DNA from 3 places in the Streptomyces sp. NPDC006691 genome. Region 1 is predicted to be linked to each of the others. Evidence: riboswitches for the same ligand, from Rfam matches in the RefSeq annotation. Region 1 holds a riboswitch; each other region holds the start of a gene.
The links. Region 1 has a riboswitch for cyclic di-AMP ahead of ACFYNP_RS28300 (transglycosylase family protein). Riboswitches for the same ligand answer to the same signal wherever they lie in the genome.

Region 1 (5,775 bases):
ACTCTTCACCTGGGAGTTCGCCACCGACCCGTACCCCGCCTACGCCTGGCTCCGCGAGCACGCGCCCGTGCACCGGACCCGGCTGCCCAGCGGGGTCGAGGCGTGGCTCGTGACGCGGTACGGGGACGCCAGGCAGGCGCTCGCCGACCAGCGGCTCTCCAAGAACCCGGCCCATCACGACGAGCCCGCCCACGCCAAGGGCAAGACGGGCATCCCGGGTGAGCGCAAGGCCGAGCTGATGACGCATCTGCTCAACATCGATCCCCCGGACCACACCCGGCTGCGCCGCCTCGTGTCGAAGGCGTTCACGCCCCGTACGGTCGCCCAATTCGCGCCCCGCGTACAGGAGTTGACCGACCAGCTCATCGATGCGTTCGCGGCCAAGGGTGAGGCCGACCTCATTCACGACTTCGCTTTCCCGCTGCCCATCTACGCCATCTGCGATCTGCTCGGCGTCCCGCGCGAGGACCAGGACGACTTCCGGGACTGGGCGGGCATGATTATCCGGCACGGCGGCGGCCCCCGCGGGGGCGTCGCGCGCTCGGTGAAGAAGATGCGCAACTACCTCGCCGAGCTCATCCACAAGAAGCGCGAGAACCCGGGCGACGACCTCATCTCGCGGCTCATCGAGGCCAGCGACCACGGCGAGCACCTGACGGAGAACGAGGCCGCCGCGATGGCCTTCATCCTGCTCTTCGCCGGGTTCGAGACGACCGTCAATCTGATCGGCAACGGGGTCTATGCCCTCTTGCGCAATCCGGAGCAGCGCGAGCGGCTCCAGGCTTCGCTCGACGCGGGGGAGACCGGTCTGCTCGAAACCGGTGTCGAGGAGCTCCTCCGGTACGACGGGCCCGTGGAGATGGCCACCTGGCGGTTCGCCACCGAACCGCTGACGCTCGGCGGGCAGGACATCGCCGCCGGCGACCCCGTGCTCGTCGTGCTCGCCGCCGCCGACCGCGACCCCGAGCGCTTCGACGGGCCGGACACGCTCGATCTCGGCCGCCGTGACAACCAGCACCTCGGGTACGGGCACGGCATCCACTACTGCCTCGGTGCGCCGCTCGCCCGGCTCGAAGGGCAGACCGCGCTCGCGACCCTGCTGCGGCGCCTTCCTGACCTGCGCCTCGCGGTGGAACCTGGCGATGTGCGCTGGCGGGGCGGGCTCATCATGCGGGGACTGCGCACCCTGCCGGTCGAGTTCACGCCGCCGCGGTAAAGGGGCGTACCCAGGCATTGACTGACGGAACGTCAGGACTGTGACTTTTATGTGATCTCCAGTGCATCGACTTGTGACGGACGTTCGAGTACGGCTACGTTCACCGTTCATTCGGCTCAGCAGTCACACGGAAGGTCTTTCGCATGCGCTCCGGGAATGGACGGCATCGTCGACCCCGCCAGGCACCCGCCCTCGTCGTCGCGGCAGGAGTGACCGGATCGGCCATCGCGCTTCCGCTGCTCGCCGCGACCGGTGCGAACGCCGCGGACGCGAACACCTGGAACCAGGTCGCCGCCTGCGAGTCCGGCGGGATGTGGAGTGCCGACTTCGGCAACGGCCTGTACGGCGGGCTCCAGTTCTCCCAGGCCACCTGGGAGGCGTACGGCGGCAACGAGTACGCCCAGCGTGCCGACCTCGCCAGCCGCGCCCAGCAGATAGCCGTGGCCGAGAAGGTGCTGGCGGCCAAGGGGCCCCAGGCGTTCGCGAACTGCGGCAGCGGCGCGGGGCTCACCACGGGCGGCGGTTCGGCGGACGTGGACCCGGGTGTGCCCGACACGTCCGACAACACCCCCGCCCCCGTCCCGAGCGCTCCGGCGACCAAGACGCCCGGCGCCGACGCGAAGGCGCCGGGCACCCCGGCCACGGGCACGCCCGCGCCGGGCGCCACGCGGCCGGGCGGCACCGCCAAGTCCCCGGCTCCGTCCGCGTCCACCCCGGCGAGCCCGGGCAAGCACCGCGGGACGCCCGCGCCGGAGGAGAGCGCGGGCGCGACGCCGGACGCCACCGGCAAGGACGCCCCGGCGGGCACCGGCACGGACAGCCCGGCCGGGCGGACCGACCCGACGGGCCGGTCCGGCACGAGTGGTTCGAGCAATTCGGGCGACTCGTCCGATACCCGCGATTCCGGGCGGCACGCGTCCCGGGGTGACGGTGCCTCACGTGAGGTCGGCAACACCCCTGCGGCGAACGGCGGCTACACCGTCCGGCCCGGCGACAATCTCTCGGTCATCGCCGAGGCGAACAAGGTCCAGGGCGGCTGGCCCGCCCTCTACCGTGCCAACGAGCAGCTGATCGGCACCGACCCGAACCTCATCCTGCCTGGCCAGAGCCTGGAGTTGAAGGGTGCGACTGGGGCCTCGGCGACCCCGAACTCGGCACCGAAGCAGGGTTAGTTCGCGGGGCTATGTCCGTTTGGTGCAAGTGAGACATGGGTCTCTTCGCCCCAACTGGTGTGTCCCGTCTGCCCGGTCCGTCCGCCCCGCCCCTCACCTGCGGAAACATCCCTTCTGTGCCGGCAAGTAGGGGGGATTTCTCCCCGATGTGCGTCTTTGAACATTGGCGGGGCGTGTGTTTTCGTCGGACTCGCTCGTCACCGCGGGCCCCGTCGACCGAGAACGCCGAATCCTGCCGTCGGCCGATGGGAACAGTCGACGCTTATGCGCCGTAGGCAGGAGCGGGGGACCCAAGGTAAGTGCCGGGCAAGGCAGTTCACGCGACTGCCGAACCGGCTTGGGGTGAAGACGGGCGCATCGACGCTCGGCCGGGCAGCTCACGCCCGAACCCGACAGCTCACCTCGCAGGCGTCGGTGAGGAGAACTTCCATGCTGCTTTCCGGCAAGGGCAAGCACCGCCGCCCGTCCAAGGCCGTCCGTGTCGCCACGCTGGCCGGTGTCACCGGTGCCGCCGTCGCCGCTCCGCTCATGGCGGCCGGCAACGCCTCCGCCGCCTCCGTGCAGACCTGGGACGCCGTCGCCCAGTGCGAGTCCGGCGGCAACTGGTCCATCAACACCGGCAACGGTTACTACGGTGGCCTCCAGTTCTCGAACTCCTCCTGGGCCGCCGCCGGCGGTACCCAGTACGCCCCGCGCGCCGACCTCGCCACCAAGGGCCAGCAGATAGCCGCGGCCGAGAAGCTGCTCGCGATCCAGGGCCCGGGTGCCTGGTCCTGCGCCGGCGCCGGCAACCTGTCGTCCGGCGGCGCCAAGGCCGACGTCGACACCTCGGGCTCCTCCTCTTCCTCCTCGCACTCCGCGAAGCCCTCGAAGCCGAAGCAGCAGGCCCAGCCGCAGCAGAGGTCGCAGAAGTCCGAGCGCACCGAGTCCGCGCCGGCCAGCCGTGGCGAGCAGCGCAGCCAGCCGGTCCAGCAGGGCGACGGCGAGTACACCGTCAAGTCCGGCGACACCCTCGGCACCATCGCCACCGCCAAGGGAGTCAAGGGCGGCTGGCAGAAGGTGTTCGACCTGAACAAGGACATCGTCAAGGACGCGAACCTGATCTTCCCGGGTCAGAAGCTGCACCTGAGCTGAGTCCGCACCACCCCCTGATCGCCCCGGTCCGGCGCGCATTCCCCCGTACGCGCCGGGCCGGGGTTTTCGCTGTCACCCCGCGACCCGGGGCTGCTACCGGGCAGTAGGGTTGTGGTCCTTTGCCCGGGAATCCGGGCCATTGGGCCCTTTTTCGTCCCATGGGGCGGGCACTCGGCTGGCCGGAGCCCCGGAGCCGGTTAGGCTCTTGTCGCAAGGCGAAGCGACCCGCGTGGCCCTGCACCTTGCGTCACATCTAGCGTCACATCCCAGAAGGAGATGCTCGTGCCGTCCATCGACGTCGTCGTAGCCCGGGAAATCCTGGACTCCCGAGGCAACCCCACGGTCGAGGTCGAGGTCGGCCTCGACGACGGCAGCACCGGCCGTGCTGCAGTTCCGTCCGGCGCCTCCACCGGTGCCTTCGAGGCCATCGAGCTTCGCGACGGTGACCCCAACCGCTACGGCGGCAAGGGTGTCGAGAAGGCCGTCCTCGCCGTCATCGAGCAGATCGGCCCGGAGCTCGTCGGCTACGACGCCACCGAGCAGCGCCTGATCGACCAGGCCATGTTCGACCTGGACGCCACGGACAACAAGGGCTCGCTCGGCGCCAACGCCATCCTCGGCGTCTCGCTCGCCGTCGCGCACGCCGCGTCCGAGGCCAGCGACCTGCCGCTGTTCCGCTACCTGGGCGGCCCCAACGCGCACCTGCTGCCCGTCCCGATGATGAACATCCTCAACGGTGGGTCGCACGCCGACTCCAACGTCGACATCCAGGAGTTCATGATCGCCCCGATCGGCGCGGAGTCCTTCTCCGAGGCCCTTCGCTGGGGTGCCGAGGTCTACCACACGCTCAAGGGCGTCCTGAAGCGCAAGGGCCTGTCGACCGGCCTCGGCGACGAGGGCGGCTTCGCGCCGAACCTGGAGTCCAACCGCGCCGCCCTGGACCTCATCGTCGAGGCCATCAAGGAAGCCGGCTACGCCCCGGGCAAGGACATCGCGCTCGCGCTCGACGTCGCCGCGTCCGAGTTCTACAAGGACGGCAAGTACGAGTTCGAGGGCAAGTCCCGCTCGGCCGCCGAGATGACCGAGTACTACGAGGAGCTCGTCTCCGCGTACCCGCTGGTCTCCATCGAGGACCCGCTGTTCGAGGACGACTGGGCCGGCTGGAACACCATCACCTCGCGCCTGGGCTCCAAGGTCCAGATCGTCGGTGACGACCTGTTCGTGACCAACCCCGAGCGCCTCGCCCGCGGCATCGAGGAGGGCTCGGCCAACGCCCTGCTCGTCAAGGTCAACCAGATCGGTTCGCTGACCGAGACCCTGGACGCCGTCGAGATGGCCCAGCGCAACGGCTTCAAGTGCATGATGTCCCACCGCTCCGGCGAGACCGAGGACGTCACCATCGCCGACCTCGCCGTCGCGGTGAACTGCGGCCAGATCAAGACCGGCGCCCCGGCCCGCTCGGACCGCGTCGCCAAGTACAACCAGCTGCTGCGCATCGAGGAGATCCTCGACGACGCCGCGGTCTACGCCGGCCGCAGCGCGTTCCCGCGCTTCAAGGGCTGACCAGGCCCCACCGGCCGAACAGGCCCTACGGCTGAGCAGGGTGAAGGGCCGATGCCCTAGCCAGTCGTACGTACGTCCCCGGCCGCGGTCCCGTACCGTGTCCGGGGACGTACGTGTGTAACGGGGAGGCGCGAGAGCGATGGGCAACGACGCCAAGGTCAAGGACCGCGACCGGTTCTCCACCGCGGCCCGGCTCAAGGTGCTCGGCGAGCAGACCGCGGCCCGCGTCTACCGCTCGCAGAACAAGCGCCAGGCCCGCCGGTCCCGGCTCACCGGCCGGGCCGCGCTGCTCGCGCTCGTCCTGTGCTCGCTGATCGTGGCCCTCGCCTATCCGATGCGGCAGTACGTGTCGCAGCGCGCCGACATCTCCGACCAGCAGCGCAAGGCCGCCGACGCGCAGCAGGCGGTCGAGCGGCTGCGGGACGAGAAGGCGCGGCTCCAGGACGACGCGTACATCGAGAAACTGGCCCGCGAGCACCTGCACATGCAGTTCCCGGGCGAGACCGGCTTCACCGTCGTCGACCCGGACGCGGCGAACAAGCATCGCGAGGACAAGGGCGCGACCGGCCGCGCCTGGCACTCCAACCTCTGGGACGGCGTCGACAAGGCCGACCGTTCCGCCAACTGACCACCGCTAGCGATAGAGACTGACCCAGGCATGGAAACGCCCCCGCCCCAGACCGACCGCAC
Region 2 (5,775 bases), on a different contig from region 1:
GCGTCGGCGGGGCCGGATTCTGCCGGACCGTACGGGTCGCTGCCGCGAGCGCCTCGGCCAGGCCGCCGATCTCCACGTGGACCACCGCGACCGGCTTCGCGGGCGCCGCGGAGGCGGCCTCGCGCAGGGCGTCCGCGAGGACCTGCCCGTCGCCGGACTCCAGCGCTCCGCTCTCGCCGACCCAGGGGATGGCGGTCACCACGACCGCGTCGCAGGCGTCGTCGGCCAGAGCCGCGGCGAGCGCCGCCCGGAAGTCCGCCGGGGTCGCGCCGGTCGTCAGGTCGAGCGGCCGCAGCGGGCGCAGACCCTCGGTCAGGCAGGCGTCGTACGTCAGCAGGCCCAGGGATTCGGAGTTGCCGAGGATCGCCACGCGCGGGCCGGCCGGCAGCGGCTGGCCCGCGAGCAGCAGGCCCGCGTCCACGAGCTCGGTGACGGTGCCGACCAGGATCACGCCCGCCTGGCGCAGCAGCGCCGAGACCGTGGCGTCCGGCACCTTCGTCACCGGGACGGCGTGGCCCGGCGGGGTGGTGCCGCTGTGCCGGCCGCCCTTGACGACCACGACGGGCTTCGCGGCGGCCGTGCGGCGGGCCAGGCGGGTGAACTTGCGCGGATTGCCGATGGACTCCAGGTACAGCAGCACCACATCGGTGTCGGGGTCCTCGTGCCAGTACTGGAGGAAGTCGTTGCCCGACAGGTCCGCGCGGTTGCCGGCGGAGATGAACGTGGACAGGCCCGCGCCGCGCCGGTAGAGGCCCGACAGGAGGGCGATGCCGATGGCGCCGGACTGGGTGAACAGGCCGATGCGTCCGGCCGGCGGCGCCTCGGGGGCGAGCGAGGCGTTGAGGCGCACGCCGGCCGCGGTGTTGATGACGCCGAAGGCGTTGGGGCCGATCAGGCGCATCCCGTAACTGCGGGCCTGGCGGACCAGGGCGCGCTGGCGCTCGCGGCCGCTCTCGCCGCTCTCCGCGTAGTCGGCCGACAGGACGACCAGGCTCTGGACGCCGTGCTCGCCGCAGTCCGCGACGGCCTCGGGGACCCGTTCGGCGGGCACCGCGAGGATCGCCAGATCCACCGGTTCGCCGATCGCGCCGACGGAGGCGTGCGCCGGGACGCCCTCGATCTCGTGCGTCCCGGGGCCGAGCGCCTTGTTCACCGCGTACGTGCGGCCGGTGAACCCGGCGTCCAGGACGTTGCGCAGCACCGCACGGCCGACGCCGCCGGGGGCGCGGCCGGCGCCGACGACCGCGACCGAGCGGGGCGAGAGCAGGCGTTGCACGGAGCGCGCCTCGGCGCGGTGCTCACGGGCGCGCTGCACGGCGAGCGACTCGGCGGTGGGCTCCAGATCGAGGGTGAGATGGACCGAGCCGTCCTCGAAGGACCGCTTCTGCTGATAGCCGGCGTCCGTGAACACCTTGATCATCTTGCTGTTGGCGGGCAGCACCTCGGCCGCGAACCGCCTGATCCCGCGCTCGCGGGCGACCTCCGCGATGTGTTCGAGCAGCGTGGAGGCCACCCCCCGGCCCTGGTGGGCGTCCTGCACCAGGAAGGCGACCTCGGCCTCGTCGGCGGGGGCGGAGGCGGGGCGGCCCTGGGCGTTGATCCGGTCGTAGCGGACGGTCGCGATGAACTCGCCGCCGACGGTGGCCGCGAGACCGACCCGGTCGACGTAGTCGTGATGGGTGAAGCGGTGGACGTCCTTGGCGGAGAGCCGGGGGTAGGGCGCGAAGAAGCGGTAGTACTTCGACTCGTCCGAGACCAGCTCGTAGAACGAGACCAGGCGCTCGGCGTCCTCGGTGGTGATGGGCCTGATGCGCGCGGTGCCGCCGTCGCGGAGCACCACGTCGGCCTCCCAGTGAGCGGGGTACGCGGGGTCGGACGCCGTCGTCATACCGAAAGCGTACGGGTCGCGGGGCCGTACGGGTCGGGGCAAGGTGGGGAGGGCCGATCGGCGGCACACTGGGGCCTAAGGTCGGTACGAGCACCGCACACCCCGTGAGAGACTGGTCTAGACAACCGTCAGAGATTTCGAAGGGCAACACCATGGCTGAGCGCCGCGTCAACGTCGGCTGGGCCGAGGGCCTGCACGCCCGCCCCGCGTCCATCTTCGTCCGTGCCGCCACGGCTGCCGGAGTCCCCATGACGATCGCCAAGGCCGACGGCAACCCGGTCAACGCCGCGTCCATGCTCGCGGTGCTCGGCCTGGGTGCGCAGGGCGGCGAGGAGATCGTGCTGGCCTCCGACGCCGAGGGCGCGGACGCCGCGCTCGACCGGCTGGCCAAGCTGGTCGCCGAGGGCCTTGAGGAACTCCCCGAGACCGTCTGATCCGGTCGGCAGCACGCCGCCGGCAGTACACCGAAGGACCGCGGAACCCGCATGCGGGTTCCGCGGTCCTTTTGTCTTTCCCGTGAATTCCGGCGCGCGCCCATGAGGGCGCATCAACCGTCCCTTCCGGTGCGCGCCCATGCGAAGGAACGCGGGGCCGCCCCTTTCCGGACCGGACAATGCGGCTTTCCGCGCAGGGCAATTCGCTTTCCAGGCAGCGCGATGCGGCGCTTCCCGATCGCTTTCTTTGTATACGGCCCCGCCGTTAAGCGCGGGCACTCGCCGTGTTGACGGGATGTTGCGGAGTTCTCACGGGTGGCGCCGTGCGCAGCCGATGGGCGGAAAAGGACCGCTCGGCGTGCAGGGCCGTGAGCGCGCGGGCGCGTTCGGCGTCGCCGCGGGTCACCGCGTCGGTGATCGCGCCGAGTTCGGCCCACGCCTCGGTGGGACTCGCCGGCGACTCGACCGCGTACATCCAGGCCACCTTGTGCCGCAGCTGCGTGAGCATCGCGATGAGTCCGGGGCTCGCGGAGGCCTGGGCGAGCGTCTCGTGGTACCAGCCGCCGAGCGAGCGCAGATCCTCGCCCTGGCCGCGCCTGGCCCGGTCCTGACCCAGTCTCACCAGGCCGCGCAGCACCTTGAGATGGGCCTCGGTGCGGCGGCGCGCGGCCCGGGCGGCGGCCAACGGCTCCAGCAGGACGCGCAGTTCGAGGAGATCGGCGGCCTCCACGTCCGTCGGCTCGGCCACACAGGCGCCGGCATGTCTGCGGGTGGTCACGAATCCCTCGGACTCCAGGGTCCGCAGCGCCTCGCGGACCGGGACGCGGGAGACGCCGTAACGACGGGCCAGGACCTCCTCGGTGAGCCGGCCGCCGCGCTCGAAGACACCGGTGACGATGTCGTCGCGTATGGCCGTGCATACCGAATGCGCCGGAATGCGCATGGCGAACCTCCGCTTCATTCCCCGCGGAACGCGGTCGACCAAGGCTTTTTCGCGACCCTATTGCAGGCCGTGTTAATTCCGGGTGACGGGCCGGAACCAAGGGATATCTTTTGGCCAATGCCGAAGGCCCCCGGCTCGGTGCCGGGGGCCTTCGGGATGCGCGGGGGTGCGCCGGGGACGGCTCAGACGCCGACGCCGTGCGAGCGCAGATAGGCGATCGGGTCGATGTCCGTGCCGTACTCCGGCCCGGTGCGGGCCTCGAAGTGCAGGTGCGGGCCGGTGGTGTTGCCGGTGTTGCCCGACAGGGCGATCTGCTGGCCCGGTTCGACGGACTGGCCGACGGAGACCTGGATGACCGACAGGTGGCCGTACTGGGTGTACGTGCCGTCGTGCATCCGGATCACGATGTTGTTGCCGTAGGCGCCGCCGTCACCGGCCTCGACGACGGTGCCGAGACCCACCGCGTGGACCGAAGTGCCGATCCCCGCATGGAAGTCGATGCCGGTGTGGCTGCCGGAGGACCAGAGCGATCCGCCGGTCTTGTAGCCGGTGGACACATAGCTGCCGGATATGGGGGCCACGAACGTGTTGAGGCGCTTGCGCTCCGCCTCGCGCGCGGCGCGCTCCTTGGCCTCGCGCGCCTCCTGGGCACGCTGCTCGGCCTTGCGCTGGGCGGCGGCCTCGGCCTCGGCCTGCGCCCGCGCCTTCGCGACGGCCTGCTTCTGCGCGTCGGCCTGGGCACCCAGCTGGTCGGCGATCGAGTCGCCGATGACGATGGCCTGGCTGAGACCGGTGTCGGTGGTGCTGCCCGGGGCGGCGACGGCCGGGGAGGCGAGGGTGCCTACGACTCCGGCGGTGGCCAGGGTGGCGATGCCCGCGATGTTCGCGCTGCGGCGCGTCATGCGGCTGGGCGCGCGGTGCTTCCCGGTGGCACGGGTGAACGCCATGTAGCGGCGGTGTCCTTTCCTTCCATCTCGCCTACCGGGTTAGCTGACGGGTTCGGAGCAGGAAGGTCTCCTACGGGCTCCTCCGCGGGCGGAGGCGTCCGATTCACCCCAGGGACTGAGTGGGTCCCCGGCTCCCCTGGCTCGCGCCATCGGGGACTCGGCGATCACTGTCCGGTGCCGCGGCTGCGACGGGTGGTGACGGACAGCGGGAACGACGCTAAACGGCTCGTCTTTCAATCACCAAACACACACAGGTTTTTGTAGCGCACGCCACATGACAGACAGGCAACCTCCCCAATAAACCGGACATACGGGAGGACCCCGGCGGCGCGTCCGCCTCCGGGGTCCTCCGCGTCCTCATCCGTCCCGCGCCCCGCCCGGCGGGCCGGGGGCCTCAATCAGCCCGTGACGACGGTGACTTCGCCGATGCCGAGCGCCTTGACCGGCTCCGCGATCTGCGCCGCGTCGCCGACCAGGACCGTGACGAGCCGGTCGGCCGGGAAGGCGTTGACGACGGCCGCCGTCGCCTCCACGGTCCCGGTGTCCGCGAGCTGGGCGTACAACTGGGCCTGGTAGTCGTCGGGCAGGAACTGCTCGACCTGGTCGGCCAGCGTCCCGGCGACGGCCGCCGCGGTCTCGTACTTGAGCGGCGCGACCCCCACCAGGTTCTGCACGGCCGTCTCGCGCTCGGCGTCCGTGAGCCCCTCCGCGGCGAGCTTGCGCAGCACCTTCCACAGGTCGTCCAGGGCAGGACCGGTGTTCGGGGTGTCGACCGAGCCGGTGATGGCGAGCATCGAGGCGCCGCCGTCCGGACCCGAGCGCAGCACCTGGCCGAAGGACCGCACGCCGTAGGTGTAGCCCTTCTCCTCGCGCAGCACGCGGTCCAGGCGCGAGGTCAGGGTGCCGCCGAGGCAGTACGTGCCGAGCACCTGGGCCGCCCAGACCCGGTCGTGGCGGTCGGGGCCGATACGGCCGATGAGCAGCTGGGTCTGGACCGCGCCCGGGCGGTCCACGATGACGACCCGGCCCCGGTCGTCGGCGGTGATCGGCGGGACGGGGCGCGGCTCGGCGGTGTTGCCGGTCCAGTCGCCCAGGGTGTCCGCGAGGATCGCGTCGAGGTCGGTGCCCGCGAGGTCGCCCACGACCACGGTGACGGCCGTCGAGGGGCGCACGTACGCCTCGTAGAAGGCACGCACCGCGGCCGCGTCGATGGCGGCGACGGTCTCCTCGGTGCCCTGGCGGGGCCGGGACATGCGCGAGGACGCCGGGAAGAGCTCCTTGGCGAGCTGCTTGGCGGCGCGGCGGGCCGGGTTGGCCTGCTCGTGCGGGATCTCGTCGAGCCGGTTGCGCACCAGGCGCTCGATCTCGGAGCCGGCGAACGCGGGGGCCCGCAGCGCCTCCGCGAGCAGCGAGAGCGCCTTGGGCAGCCGGGAGACCGGCACTTCGAGGGAGACCCGGAGGCCCGGGTGGTCGGCGTGCGCGTCGAGCGTGGCGCCGCAGCGCTCCAGTTCGGCGGCGAACTCCTCGGCCGAGTGCTTGTCGGTGCCCTCGGTCAGGGCGCGC
Region 3 (5,775 bases), on a different contig from region 1:
ATACGTGCGGGCGTGGCGGCACCGGTCCGGCAGCAGCCCCGGCGGAAGGGGGACGGGCGCCGAGACGGATGGCCGAACGGTGGAACCCATGGCAGCTCCCGGTCCAGAACTGACCCCCGCGGTGCGGGAGTGCTCGGTAGTCGGACAGTCACCGTGGTCCGGGGTGACGCACTAGCACCCTAGGAACTGACGCGTGTGCAGAAACGTCCAGCCTTGGATTTGTTCACCCTGGAGGGTGAACGAAATTTGCGCCGCTCCCTGTTCGGACACTCCTCCAGGGCCGTCCTGGCCCGGAACGGCGCGGCGCCCGGCCGATGACAGGGCCGGGCGCGCGCTGGGGGCCGCGTGAGGTGCGGCACGGCCGGGCGCTCCCGTCACCGCGGGAGCACCCGGCCGCGAGGACCGTCAGTAGGCCCCGAAGACGTTGTCGATCGAGCCGTAGGTCTTGGCGGCGTAGTTGCAGGCCGCGGTGATGTTGGCGATCGGGTCGTACAGGTCCGTGGAGGTGCCCGGCACGTGGAAGGCGGCGAAGGTGGGCTGGATGACCTGGAGAAGTCCCTTGGAGGGGGTTCCGGCCACGGCGTTGGAGTCCCAGTTGTTGATGGCCATCGGGTTGCCGGAGGACTCCCGCATCACATTGCGGTAGATGCCGTCGTAGCTGCCCGGGATGCCGTGCTGGGCCATGATGGCCAGCGACTGCCTGATCCAGCCGTCCAGGTTGTTCGCGTACGTGGTGGTGCTGGCTACGGTGGCGGTCGCGGTGAGGTCGGTCGTCCGGGCCGAGCGGTCCGCGCGGGCGGCGGACGCGTCGCGGGCGGTGGTCGCCGCGGGGGCGCCGAGGGTGAGCTTCATGCCGGGGCGGATCAGCGCGGGGTTGCCGCCGATGACGCTCTGGTTGTCCTGGTAGAGCTGCTTCCAGCCACCGCTCACATGGAGCGCGTCGGCGATCTTGGCCAGCGAGTCCCCGTCGACGACGGCGTAGCTCGTGGGCGCCGCCTTCACCGCCGCCACCGGCTTGGCCACGGCGGAGTGGACCGCCGCGGGGGCCGCGGAGGCCGTGGTCGCGCCGATCACCGGCATGGCCAGGACTGCGCCGCCGGTGCTCGCGACGGCGAGGCCCCGGGCGAACGAGCGGGACTTGGGACGGCGGTGCTTGCCCTTTGCAGGCATGGTGTATTTCCTCTCCGTCGCCTACGAGGTGAGCTGTCGGGTTCGGACGGGAGCTGTCCGGTCGCGATGCACGCGACTTCACCCCAGCCGGTCCGGAATCCGGATCGGCGGCTTACCTGGGTCCCCCGCTCCTGCCGTACGTGTCTGGGCGGCTCCGGACGGCGGCAGGATTCGGCGTTCCTTCCGGATTGACGGTGAACGTAGACGAATAGCCCCGACGGAAACAAGGCGGGAATTCGCGAGTGATGATCGCGGATATAGATCAACTCGAATTCTCCCGAGCCGGGCGGTCCGCCGGGCACCCTCAACTCGCTTTCAACCGAACCGAAATGCCCGGCACGGACCCCGCGGACCCGACGGGCCCCACGTGACCCAATTCACTCGCCGGTGGCGCAACCGCAGAGGCCGGCGATAAACGAGGCGAGTCCTACCCATTAGCCCCAATTTGGACATTCTCGCGACACGAAACCCGACACGCATTACCTTCTATATAGGACATTGCGGACGCAGAAGGTGGCCCCGCCCCCTGTGTGCGGCAGCACACACGCCCTCGTGGCCCTTGTCGGGGATCATGATCCCTGGCCCCTCCCCCACGGCATGGGACACGGGTCCGGCAGCGGGAGCCGGCAGAGAGGCGAAGCAGTGATCAATGCGCTCTTCTCCGAACCGTGCGCGGCCGTCCGCTCGGATCCCAGCGCCCGTCACGACATCGGGCACCGCCCATGCCGTTCAACTCGCGGGACGCGCAAGCCCCGTCACGTACCGTCAAACCCGCACCGGCCGACCGGCGGCCGGTGAGAAAAAGAATAAGCACGCGTCAACTACCGACCGTCAGGAAGAGAATGAACGACTTCAGCGAATTCAAGGACATTCCCCCGACGACGCTCGCCGACGTCGTGGGACGCCGACAGGTCATGGATATCGGAATTCGCCCGCTGTGGGCCCCGACGCCTCGTGCGGCCGGGCCCGCATTCACCGTCCGCTGTCCCGCCGGTGACAATCTCATGCTGCACGCGGCCATTTACCGGGCCGAGCCCGGTTCGGTCGTCGTGGTGGAGTCGGGCGATCTGGACTACGCCCTCGCCGGTGGCAACGTGTGCGCAGTGGCCCAGCGCCGGGGCATCGCCGCCTTCGTGGTCGACGGGGTGATCCGGGACCTCGCCGAGGTGCGCGCGGCCGGCTTCCCCGTCTTCGCCCGGGGCGTCGTCCCCGTCCCCGGCGCCAAGAAGGCGGTGGCCCCGCTCAACGAGCCGGTGCGCTGCGGCGGCGTACGCGTGCACGCGGGCGATGTGGTGGTGGCGGACGAGGAGGGCGTCGTGGTCACCCCGCGCGCCCGGGCGGAGCAGGTGCTCGTCGAGGCCCGGCGGAAGCTGGCCAAGGAGGCCGCCGAATCCCTCGACGCGTGGGAGGAGGCCCACCGCGACCGCATCGACAGGGCCCTGCGCGAAGGCGGTTTCGAGGACTGATCCCCGCCAACTACCGTGCTCAGACGGCTGGTTGGCGGGTCGGCCCGGCCGCCGGGTTCACACCGTGCCGACCTCGCGGACGAGTTCGAGGCCGAGCACGCGGTCCAGATGCGACATGGTCTCGAACTTGGCGCCCGGCGGTACCTCGTCGGACGTCGCCAGATCGTGCAGGAGACGCAGTACGGCCGCGGTGTCGAGCCGGTTGTCCAGGGCGGTACGGGCCGTGCTCTTGAGGTCGGCGGGGATCGGCTTCGAGGGGTGCGTTGCCCAGTCCGCGATGGCCCGCCGCCAGCGGGCCATCGCACGCGCCGCCTCGTCGACCTGTTCGGCCGTCACCGAGACCGGTTCCTCGTAGGGCCGGCTGAGCAGCAGCAGGCGTACGGCCAGCAGGTCGAGGCCGTCGAGCGGGGGCAGCGTGGCCGCACCGATCTGGAGCCCGGCGACGCCGGCCCCTTCGTAGGTTGCGCTGCTGAGCTGGACACCGGGCGGGCCGCCGAGCGCCTCGGCGATGCTTTCCGGGTCCCCCTCGGCGTCGGGCGGCCGGATTCCGGCGGCGGCCACCTGCTGTTCGGGGCCGGTCCAGCCGATGAGCGCCGCCCGGCCGCGCTGCTCGACGACGCGCGCCAGTACATCCGCGATCAGCAGCACCCGCAGCGCGGTGCCGGGGTCGCCGTCGGCCGGAGCGTGGGCGCAGATGCGCAGGGGGCCGGGGCCGGCGAGTTCATCGACGATTCGCAGCATGCCGCCGACCCTAGGTGTTCCGAGGCGCCCTGGACACCGGCCCACGCCCGCGCGTACGAGACAAACCCCGCCGGCTCCCGTGCGGCTCAGGCGAGCAGGGGCTTGAGGGCGCCGCCGCGCAGCCGGGAGACGAGCGGGGCCGCGTACCGCCGCGCGGACCACGTCACCGCGAGGGCGACGACCCCGCCGACCACGAGGGCGACCAGTACGTCGTGCGGGTAGTGCGCGCCGACGTAGACCCGGGACGCGGCCATCAGGAGTGCGGCGAGGGCGGCGATCGCGCCGAGGCGCCGGTCGACGAGGAACAGCGCCACGGCCGCGGCCGCGGCCACCGTGGTGTGGTTGCTGGGGAAGGCGTAGTCGTTCACGGGCGGGCACTTCTCGATCAGGAAGTCGTGCGGCAGGGCGCGGCACGGCCGCGGTTCCGTGAACACCGACTTGACCGCGTCGTTCACGACGTACGCCAGGACCACCGCGATCGGCGCGGACAGGGCCGCGGCCATCACGGAGGCGTCCTCGCGCCGGGCGATCCACCACCCGGCCAGCATGAGTACCGCGAACAGGGCGACGCCGTAGCTGGTGTAGGCGAACACGGGCCCGTTCAGCCAGTGCGTGTGGCGGGCGAAGTCCGTGATGTCGCCGTACAGGCCGCCGTCGATGGACGCGCCGTCCAGGGCCTGGGGCGTGGGGGTGGGGCTGGTCATGGGATGCGGTTCTCCGGTGGATCGAACGGGGCGGGGCGTGCGGTGGCCCTCTGGGTGACGGCCCGGCGAGCGGAACCTTAACGACTACAGGCGTGTAGACGCCAGAAGATACGGAATGGTTGCGCGTGTCCGTGGCCTGCCTCGTCACGGATGCGGAACGGGTCGGTCGACGGCTCGTCCGCCGTGCCGGGCCTCAGCCCCAGAGCGCCCCGGCGAGCCCCACCCCGGCGAAGACCGCACCGAGCCCGGCCACCACGCTCACCACGACGTTGGCCGCCGCGTAGAACCTCGCCCCGTCCTCGGCGAGCCGGAGCGTCTCGTACGAGAAGGTCGAATACGTGGTCAGCGCCCCGCAGAGCCCCGTGCCGAGGAACAGCTGCACGGATGAGGAGGCGGCGCCCGCGGTGACCGCGCCGGTGAGCGTGCCCAGGATCAGACAGCCGACGACGTTGACGGTGAAGGTGCCCCAGGGGAAGACGCTGTCGTGCCGCTTCTGCACGGTCAGGTCGGTGAGGAAGCGCAGGGGCGCGCCGATCGCCGCCCCCAGCACCACGTAGATCCAGCTCACTTGGCGGCCTCCCGTCCGGCGTACCGGACGACCTCGCAGTCGTCGAGCATCACCAGGCCTTCGGTGACCAGCTCGTCGAGCTGGGGCAGGAAGGCACGTACGCGTTCCTCGTCGTCCACGATGACGACCGCCACGGGCATGTCCTCGCCGAGCGAGAGGAGGCGCTGGGTGTGCACCAGCGAGGAGGCGCCGAAGCCCTCGATGCCACGGAACACGCTGGCTCCGGCGAGCCCGGCCGCGTGGGCCCGGTGCACGATCTCGGTGTAGACGGGCCTGCGGTGCCACAGGTCGCTCTCGCCGATGAGGACGGTCATCCGCAGGGCTCGTCCGGGCTGTCTGGTCATCGCTGCCTCCGTACGAGGACGCGCCGGGTCAGCCGCACCGCGCTCGCCACCGCCGCGAGCGCCGCGAACAGCGTCAGGGCCAGATAGGCGCAGGCGGTGAGGGGCCGTCCGGCCGACAGGAGCTTCTGGATGTCGACGGCGTACGTCGAGAAGGTCGTGAACCCGCCGAGGACACCGGTGCCGAAGAAGGGGCGCACCAGCCGGTGTGCAGGCAGCACCTCGGTGATCACCACCATGAGGACCCCGATGACGGCGCAGCCCGAGGCGTTCACCAGCAGCGTCGTCCACGGCAAGGACCCGGCCGGGGTGGTCCACAGGAGCGAGGCCCCATAACGGGCACAGGCGCCGATCGCCCCGCCGAGCGCCACCACCGCGACGACCGGGCCGAGGCCGCGCGCGACATCGCGGCGCTGGGCCGGCACGGCCAGGTCGATGTCGGGGTCGGTGGGCTCGACGGCTGCCCCGACCTCGTTGCTTCGCTCGGGCATACCTCTCCTCTTTCCCCAGGCTAGCGCCGGGTTTCGGCCTCCGGCCGGGCCGGGATCAAGTTTCCGCTCAGGGCCGCGGGTGCTCGGGCGGTGGCGGCGGCAGCGAGCCGAGACCCGGGGCCGTGTCGGGCCAGACCAGCAGGATCGGGCAGGGCGCGTGGTCCACGACGAACCGGGTGGCCGGGCCGAGGCTGCGGGGCCCGAGGTGGCCGCGGTCGCCGTCGCGGGCGCAGACCAGGAGGTCGGCTCCTTCCGCCGCGCGGACGACCCGCTGTTCGGCGCGGCCGGTCATCT

Region 2: another riboswitch for cyclic di-AMP. It lies ahead of ACFYNP_RS21430 (M23 family metallopeptidase); the one in region 1 lies ahead of ACFYNP_RS28300 (transglycosylase family protein).
Region 3: another riboswitch for cyclic di-AMP. It lies ahead of ACFYNP_RS15940 (transglycosylase SLT domain-containing protein); the one in region 1 lies ahead of ACFYNP_RS28300 (transglycosylase family protein).

What each region holds. Positions count from the first base shown of each region.
Region 1 covers NZ_JBIAGW010000015.1:152,234-158,008, forward strand. Annotated here, with positions in the region: gene ACFYNP_RS28290 (cytochrome P450) at 1-1,216, shown strand, start outside; gene ACFYNP_RS28295 (transglycosylase family protein) at 1,360-2,388, shown strand; cyclic di-AMP (ydaO/yuaA leader) riboswitch at 2,646-2,814, shown strand; gene ACFYNP_RS28300 (transglycosylase family protein) at 2,818-3,522, shown strand; gene eno (phosphopyruvate hydratase) at 3,799-5,085, shown strand; gene ACFYNP_RS28310 (septum formation initiator family protein) at 5,225-5,713, shown strand; gene ACFYNP_RS28315 (DUF501 domain-containing protein) at 5,744-5,775, shown strand, end outside.
Region 2 covers NZ_JBIAGW010000009.1:182,724-188,498, forward strand. Annotated here, with positions in the region: gene ACFYNP_RS21415 (GNAT family N-acetyltransferase) at 1-1,888, opposite strand, end outside; gene ACFYNP_RS21420 (HPr family phosphocarrier protein) at 2,041-2,322, shown strand; gene ACFYNP_RS21425 (GntR family transcriptional regulator) at 2,588-3,265, opposite strand; gene ACFYNP_RS21430 (M23 family metallopeptidase) at 3,448-4,212, opposite strand; cyclic di-AMP (ydaO/yuaA leader) riboswitch at 4,226-4,385, opposite strand; gene ACFYNP_RS21435 (M16 family metallopeptidase) at 4,611-5,775, opposite strand, start outside.
Region 3 covers NZ_JBIAGW010000006.1:100,447-106,221, forward strand. Annotated here, with positions in the region: gene ACFYNP_RS15935 (STAS domain-containing protein) at 1-90, opposite strand, end outside; gene ACFYNP_RS15940 (transglycosylase SLT domain-containing protein) at 406-1,170, opposite strand; cyclic di-AMP (ydaO/yuaA leader) riboswitch at 1,174-1,357, opposite strand; gene ACFYNP_RS15945 (RraA family protein) at 2,013-2,636, shown strand; gene ACFYNP_RS15950 (hypothetical protein) at 2,694-3,377, opposite strand; gene ACFYNP_RS15955 (phosphatase PAP2 family protein) at 3,464-4,081, opposite strand; gene crcB (fluoride efflux transporter CrcB) at 4,275-4,649, opposite strand; gene ACFYNP_RS15965 (DUF190 domain-containing protein) at 4,646-4,993, opposite strand; gene crcB (fluoride efflux transporter CrcB) at 4,990-5,481, opposite strand; gene ACFYNP_RS15975 (universal stress protein) at 5,549-5,775, opposite strand, start outside.